DNA from 2 places in the Streptomyces sp. NPDC096013 genome. Region 2 is predicted to be linked to the other one. Evidence: riboswitches for the same ligand, from Rfam matches in the RefSeq annotation. Region 2 holds a riboswitch; the other holds the start of a gene.
The links. A riboswitch is a leader RNA that binds a small molecule or an ion and turns the genes downstream of it on or off. The one in region 2 is predicted to bind ZMP and ZTP.
Positions count from the first base shown of each region.

Region 1: it holds a riboswitch for ZMP and ZTP, as region 2 does, so the genes downstream of both, ACIRB1_RS00785 (bifunctional 5,10-methylenetetrahydrofolate dehydrogenase/5,10-methenyltetrahydrofolate cyclohydrolase) here and ACIRB1_RS11820 (glycine hydroxymethyltransferase) in region 2, are expected to answer to the same signal.

Region 1 is NZ_JBIWGK010000001.1:171,904-175,240, reverse strand. Features, by position in the region: gene ACIRB1_RS00795 (sigma-70 family RNA polymerase sigma factor) at 1-266, shown strand, start outside; gene ACIRB1_RS00790 (CU044_5270 family protein) at 405-1,304, shown strand; gene ACIRB1_RS00785 (bifunctional 5,10-methylenetetrahydrofolate dehydrogenase/5,10-methenyltetrahydrofolate cyclohydrolase) at 1,305-2,153, opposite strand; ZMP/ZTP riboswitch at 2,175-2,259, opposite strand; gene ACIRB1_RS00780 (nuclear transport factor 2 family protein) at 2,518-2,883, opposite strand; gene ACIRB1_RS00775 (hypothetical protein) at 3,055-3,337, shown strand, end outside.
Region 2 is NZ_JBIWGK010000003.1:46,942-50,278, forward strand. Features, by position in the region: gene trpS (tryptophan--tRNA ligase) at 1-170, opposite strand, end outside; gene ACIRB1_RS11820 (glycine hydroxymethyltransferase) at 300-1,754, opposite strand; ZMP/ZTP riboswitch at 1,786-1,875, opposite strand; gene rocD (ornithine--oxo-acid transaminase) at 1,967-3,172, shown strand.

The sequences.
Region 1 (3,337 bases), on a different contig from region 2:
ACGACGAGGTCGCGCATGGGCGGCAGGTCGAGGTGGGTCCCGACGCGGATGCCCCCGGCGGCTGGGTGCACGAGGCGCTCGCGCGGTTGTCGTCGGCCGATCAGGAGGTGTTGCGGCTCACGGCGTGGGAGGAGCTGGGGGTGGAGGAGGTCGCCGTGGTCCTTGGGTGTGGTGTGCGGGCCGCGGCCATGCGGTTGCATCGGGCGCGGCGGAGGCTGAGAGCGGAGATCGACCGGCTCGCGGTGCTGGGAGGTTCGGGGTGCTGAACGTTCCTGGTCCCGCGCTGTGTTGTCGGTCGGCTGCCGCGCCGTCGTGGCCGGTCGCGCCCACGCGGCGGAGCCGTACATCGATGCCGCCCGCGCCCCTTCGGGGTGCTGCCACTAGCTCCTTGAAGGATCAACGCCGTGGCTGATGAACTCGAACTCCTGCGCAGCGCCAACCCGTTCACCAGCGAGGGGGTCCCCTACGGTGACGGGCCGCTCGATCATCAGGCGGAGCGGGGGCTCAACCTGCTGTTGCGTGAACGGCGTTCACGGCGTCGGCGCATGGTGTGGAGCCTCGCTGCCAGTGCTGCCGTCACCGCGACCGTGCTCGCCCTCGTGCTGGGCGGGCCGAGCGGTACGCCGGCGGTGGCGGCTCCGCGGCCGTTGGTGGTGCAGGCGCACTCCACGCCCGTATCCCTGAAGCAGCTCGCCGCACTCGCGGCGGCGGTGGCGGCCGACGGAACTCCCGCTCTGCGCAGGGGAACCCATGTGCAGTCGTGGAGTCTCGGCATGTCCGACGACAAGCCGCCGGTGACCGTTCCCGAGGAGCGCATCGTGCGGTGGAACGCGGACGACAGCCACACGGAGCGCCTTGTCGCGGACGGGCATGTCCTCAAGGAGACGACGTATCCGCCGAGTTGGAGCGATGTCCCGCCCGATGCCCGGCCGCCGCACGACGTGGCCGGACTGCGGGCGTACCTCCAGGAGACGGCGTACAGCAAGACCCCGCTGACCACCCCCGAACTCCTCGGTGCCGTGGGGGAGTTGCTGGACCACTGGACGCTCGGGGCGCGTGAGTCGGCCGCGTTGGCGCGGCTGCTCGCGGGGGTCGACGGCCTGCGGCCGGTGGGGGAGGTGACCGACCGGCTCGGGCGGAGCGGGCAGGCTTACGTCTACCGGCGCTCGGGCAGCCGGCTGATGCTGATCATGGACCCGGCCACCGGCGCCGTCCTCGGAATGGAGAGCACCTTCACGAAGGACCAGCCCGAGTACGGCGTCAAGGCCGGGGACGTCATGGAGTACAGCGCGTGGACGCGCTGATCACACCCCGAGCTGCCGGGCCGCGGCGGTCACCGTCTGCTCCAGCAGCGTGGCGATCGTCATCGGGCCGACACCGCCCGGCACGGGCGTGATCAGCGAGGCGCGCTCGACGGCGGAGTCGAAGTCGACGTCACCGACGTTGCCCGCGTTGTAACCGGCGTCGATCACGACCGCGCCCGGCTTGATGTCCTCGCCGCGGATCAGCCGGGGGCGTCCCACCGCCGCGACCACGATGTCGGCCTCGCGGACCACCTCGGACAGGTCCCGGGTGCGCGAGTGGCAGTAGGTGACCGTCGCGTCACGGGCCAGGAGCAGCATGCCCGCCGGCTTGCCGAGGATCGCGCTGCGGCCCACGACGACGGCACGCTTGCCGGACGGGTCGACGCCGTACTCGTCCAGCAGCCGCATGATGCCGCCGGGCGTACAGGACACGAAGCCCGGCAGGCCGAAGCTCATCGTCGCGAACGACGCGAAGGTGACGCCGTCCACGTCCTTCTCCGCCGCGATCGCCTCGAACGCGGCCCGCTCGTCGATGTGTTCACCCATCGGATGCTGGAGCAGGATGCCGTGCACGGCCGGGTCGGAGGAGAGTCCGTCGAGCGTGGCGACCAGCTCGGCGGTGGTCGTGGTGGCGGGCAGTTCCACGTGCCGGGACTCGATACCGGCCTTGCGGCTGCGGTTCTGCTTCATCCGGACGTAGGTGACCGAGGCCGGGTCCGCACCGACCAGGACCGTCGCGAGACAGGGCGCGGTACCGGTGCGCTCCGTGATGTCGGCGGCCTTCTTCGCGGTGTCCTCGACGATGCGCCGGGCGAGCGCGCTGCCGTCCATGAGCCGTGCCTGAGACATGATCCACTCCTGAGCTGGTTGACCAATCGCCCAGGCGCACGGCATCGACTCCGCGTGGGCCGCTCCACGGTGGTGCTCCACCTCAGCGCCAGTCACGACCCACGAACAGCCTAACCGACCGTCCTACGACAGCCCCGGCGCGCTCACCGATGCCGGAACCCCCGAGTCCGGGCGGCGGGCGGTGCCGGGAGCGAGCGAGAGCGTGCCGCCCGCAGCGCCGAACCCAGCAGCGTGGCGGACGCGCGCAGGCCCGCCGCCGAGACCGGGGTCCGCCGTCGAGCGGCAGCGGCGCGCGCGGGTGCCGTCGTCGCCGAGAAGGTCCAGGTCACGCGCGTGCTGATCCGGACCCTCGGCACCATCCGCGCTATCCGTCCCATGCCTGGATCATGGTCTGCCGGGTGATCTTGCCGTCGTTCAGCAGAAGCATCGACTCGGCCAGGACCCGCGCCCCGTCCGGGTACTGACACGACTCGCTGTAGGCGGCCCGGTCCCCGTCCACGACGCACTCCTCCAGCTTGTGCGTCATGTCCCGGCTGTAGACGTCGGCGAGCATCGCGCCGATCTCGTCCCGGCCGTGCAGGACCTTGGGGTGGCTGGGCTGGGCCAGGTGGTCGACGACGTGGATCTCGGCGTCGTCCGCGTACAGCGACAGCAGTGTCGCCGCGGTGTGATCCTCGATGCCCCGGCGCAGGGCGTCAGTGTCGAAGCCGGGGTGTGCAGCGGTGCCCATGGTGACCTCCTCAGAGGGCTGCGGCCCGAACAGGGGCGAGCCGCGAAGGGCCTCTCCTACGAGACTCCTCCGTCGCGCCGGGCTCGGCAAACCGGGCGGCACGCTCCGCCTCACGGGTGAGCGGTGCCCGGTACCCGTGACCGCGCGGGGACCGGCCGCGTTGCTGAGGGCATGATCTCAACACGACGTATTGCCGCCGCCGTTGGTCTCGCGGTCGGGGTCACCGGCCTCGTCGCGCCGATGGCGAACGCTGCCGACGCGCCCGCCTTCAAGGACGGCAAGGTCAGCCCGGTCGCCCTCCTGGACTCGCTCGCGGTGAGTGAGATCCCCGCCGAGCACCGTGCGGAGGTCCCGCGGATCGCCGGCCAGCTACAGGGGCTGAACCACCTGAACGATCTCCAGCAGCTGCACCAGGTCACCGACATGACCGCGCCGGTGACGGGACTCCTCCCCA
Region 2 (3,337 bases):
GCCGGGTCCTGCGGGACCGTGATCGCGTGCAGGTCGACGACCATGTAGAACGCGTCGTGGGACTCCTGGAGGGCCACCCACTGGCGCACGGCGCCGAGGTAGTTGCCGAGGTGGAACGAGCCTGCGGTGGGCTGGATTCCGGAGAGCACGCGGGGTCGGTCAGAGGCCATGCTCACCATTCTCTCAGAGGGGGAGGGGGTGGTTGGCCCGGTGGGTGGGGAGCGGTTTCGGGGCGCGGGGGACTGCGGGCCGTATGTGATTGCCCGCGCAGTTCCCCGCGCCCCTGGAAGCAGGCCGGCTCAGCCGAGGTCGATCTCCGGGTACAGCGGGAAGCCCGCGACCAGGTCTGTCGCCCGCTGGGCGATCTCCGACGCGACCTTCTCGTCCAGGACGTGGGCGGCCTTGCTCGGGGCGCCCGACTTCGTCGTGCCCGGCTCGGTGGTGGTCAGGACGCGGTCGATGAGGCCCGCGACCTCGTCCATCTCGGCGGTGCCCAGACCGCGGGTGGTCAGGGCGGGCGTGCCGATGCGGATGCCCGAGGTGTACCAGGCGCCGTTCGGGTCGGCGGGGATGGCGTTGCGGTTGGTGACGATGCCCGAGTCGAGCAGGGCGGCCTCGGCCTGGCGGCCGGTCAGGCCGTAGGAGGAGGCGACGTCGATCAGGTTGAGGTGGTTGTCGGTGCCGCCGGTGACGAGGGTGGCGCCGCGGCGCATCAGGCCCTCGGCCAGCGCGCGGGAGTTGTCGACGATGCGCTGGCCGTAGTCCTGGAAGGAGGGCTGCCGGGCCTCGGCGAGGGCGACGGCCTTCGCGCCCATCACGTGCGCGAGCGGGCCGCCGAGGACCATCGGGCAGCCGCGGTCGACCTGGTCCTTGAGGGAGTCGTCGCACAGGACCATGCCGCCGCGCGGGCCGCGCAGCGACTTGTGGGTGGTGGTGGTGACGATCTGGGCGTGCGGGACCGGGTCGAAGTCGCCGGTCAGCACCTTGCCCGCGACCAGGCCGGCGAAGTGCGCCATGTCCACCATCAGGGTCGCCCCGACCTCGTCGGCGATCTCGCGCATGATGCGGAAGTTCACGAGCCGCGGGTAGGCGGAGTAGCCGCCGACGATGATCAGCGGCTTGAACTCACGCGCCGAGGCGCGCAGGGCGTCGTAGTCGATGAGGCCGGTGACGGGGTCGGTGCCGTAGGAGCGCTGGTCGAACATCTTGCCGGAGATGTTCGGGCGGAAGCCGTGGGTGAGGTGGCCGCCGGCGTCCAGGGACATGCCGAGCATGCGCTGGTTGCCGAAGGCCTGGCGGAGTTCGGCCCAGTCGGCGTCGGAGAGGTCGTTGACCTGGCGGACCCCGGCCTTCTCCAGGGCGGGGGCCTCGACCCGGGCGGCGAGGACGGACCAGAAGGCGACGAGGTTGGCGTCGATGCCGGAGTGCGGCTGGACGTAGGCGTGGCGGGCGCCGAAGAGTTCACGCGCGTGCTCGGCGGCGAGGGCCTCGACGGTGTCGACGTTGCGGCAGCCGGCGTAGAAGCGGCGGCCGACGGTGCCCTCGGCGTACTTGTCGCTGAACCAGTTGCCCATGGCCAGGAGGGTGGCCGGGGAGGCGTAGTTCTCGGAGGCGATCAGCTTGAGCATCTCGCGCTGGTCGGCGACTTCCTGGCCGATGGCGTCGGCGACGCGCGGCTCGACGGCGCGGATCACATCGAGGGCGGCACGGAAGGCGGTGGACTCGTTGGAGAGAGGCACAGAATTGTCGGGCATGGGGACCTCCGGACGTGGCGTTCGGCGTTCACGGTACGGCCCAGGCGCACGGCACAGATTGCAGCTCGGGCCGCTCCCCGATGGTCGGTCCCATCCCAGCGCGCCAGTCACGGCCCGCCGGTCAGCCTACCGGGCGTGCCCGCCGGTGCGGCTCCTGCGTCCACCATGCGGGCGGGGATAAGAAGGGGGCACCTTCACCCCCGGGAGACGCCGTGACCAGTACGGAAGCACTCATCGCCGCCGCCGAGGCGCACACCGCGCACACCTACCACCCGCTGCCGTTGATGGTCGCCACCGCCGAGGGCGCGTGGATGACGGACGTGGAGGGGCGGCGGTATCTCGATCTGCTGGCCGGGTATTCGGCGCTGAACTTCGGGCACGGCAATCCGCGTCTGATCGCGGCGGCGAAGGCGCAGTTGGATCGGGTGACGCTGACGTCGCGGGCGTTCCACCACGACCGGTTCGGCGCGTTCTGCGAGGAGCTGGCCGAGCTGTGCGGCATGGAGCTGGTGCTGCCGATGAACACGGGTGCGGAGGCGGTGGAGACCGCGCTGAAGACGGCCCGGAAGTGGGGGGCGCGGGTCAGGGGGGTGCCTGCGGGGCGGGCGAAGATCGTGGTGGCGGGCAACAACTTCCATGGGCGTACGACGACGATCGTCAGCTTCTCGACCGACCTGGAGGCGCGGGCGGACTTCGGGCCGTACACGCCGGGCTTCGAGATCGTGCCGTACGGGGATCTCACCGCGATGCGGGCGGCGCTCAGTGAGAACACGGTGGCCGTGCTGTTGGAGCCGATCCAGGGGGAGGCGGGGGTGGTGGTGCCGCCGGCCGGATATCTGGCGGGGGTGCGGGAGTTGACGCGCGAGCGGAACGTGCTCTTCATCGCGGACGAGATCCAGTCGGGGCTGGGGCGGACGGGGCGGACGTTCGCGTGCGAGCACGAGGGGGTGGTGCCCGACATGTATGTGCTCGGCAAGGCGCTGGGCGGTGGGGTGGTGCCGGTGTCGGCGGTGGTGTCGAGTGCGGAGGTGCTGGGCGTGTTCCGGCCCGGGGAGCACGGGTCGACGTTCGGCGGGAATCCGCTGGCGTGCGCGGTGGCGCTGGAGGTGATCGCGATGCTGCGGTCGGGCGAGTACCAGGCGCGGGCCACTGAACTCGGCGAGCATCTGCTGCGGGAACTGCGGGAGTTGACCGGTACGGGCCGGGTGACGGCGGTACGCGGACGGGGGTTGTGGGCGGGCGTCGACATCGCCCCGGAGATCGGGACGGGGCGGGAGATCTCGGAGAGGTTGATGGACCGGGGCGTGCTGGTGAAGGACACCCACGGTTCGACGATCCGGATCGCGCCGCCGCTGATGATCGGCCGGGAGGACCTGGACTGGGGACTGGCCCGGTTGCGCGCGGTGGTGGGCGTCTGACCACCAACCCGGAGTCGCCGGGGAAGGCCCCGGGGTTCTCCGGGAAGCCGCCTCGCGGTTCCGGGAGTTCGGTGAGGGGTTCCGCGAATTCGGTGCGGAGTTCTGGGAGTTCGGTGAGAGGGCGCACCTGGGAGTCCGCCGCGATCTCCGCTCCCCTAGAGTCGC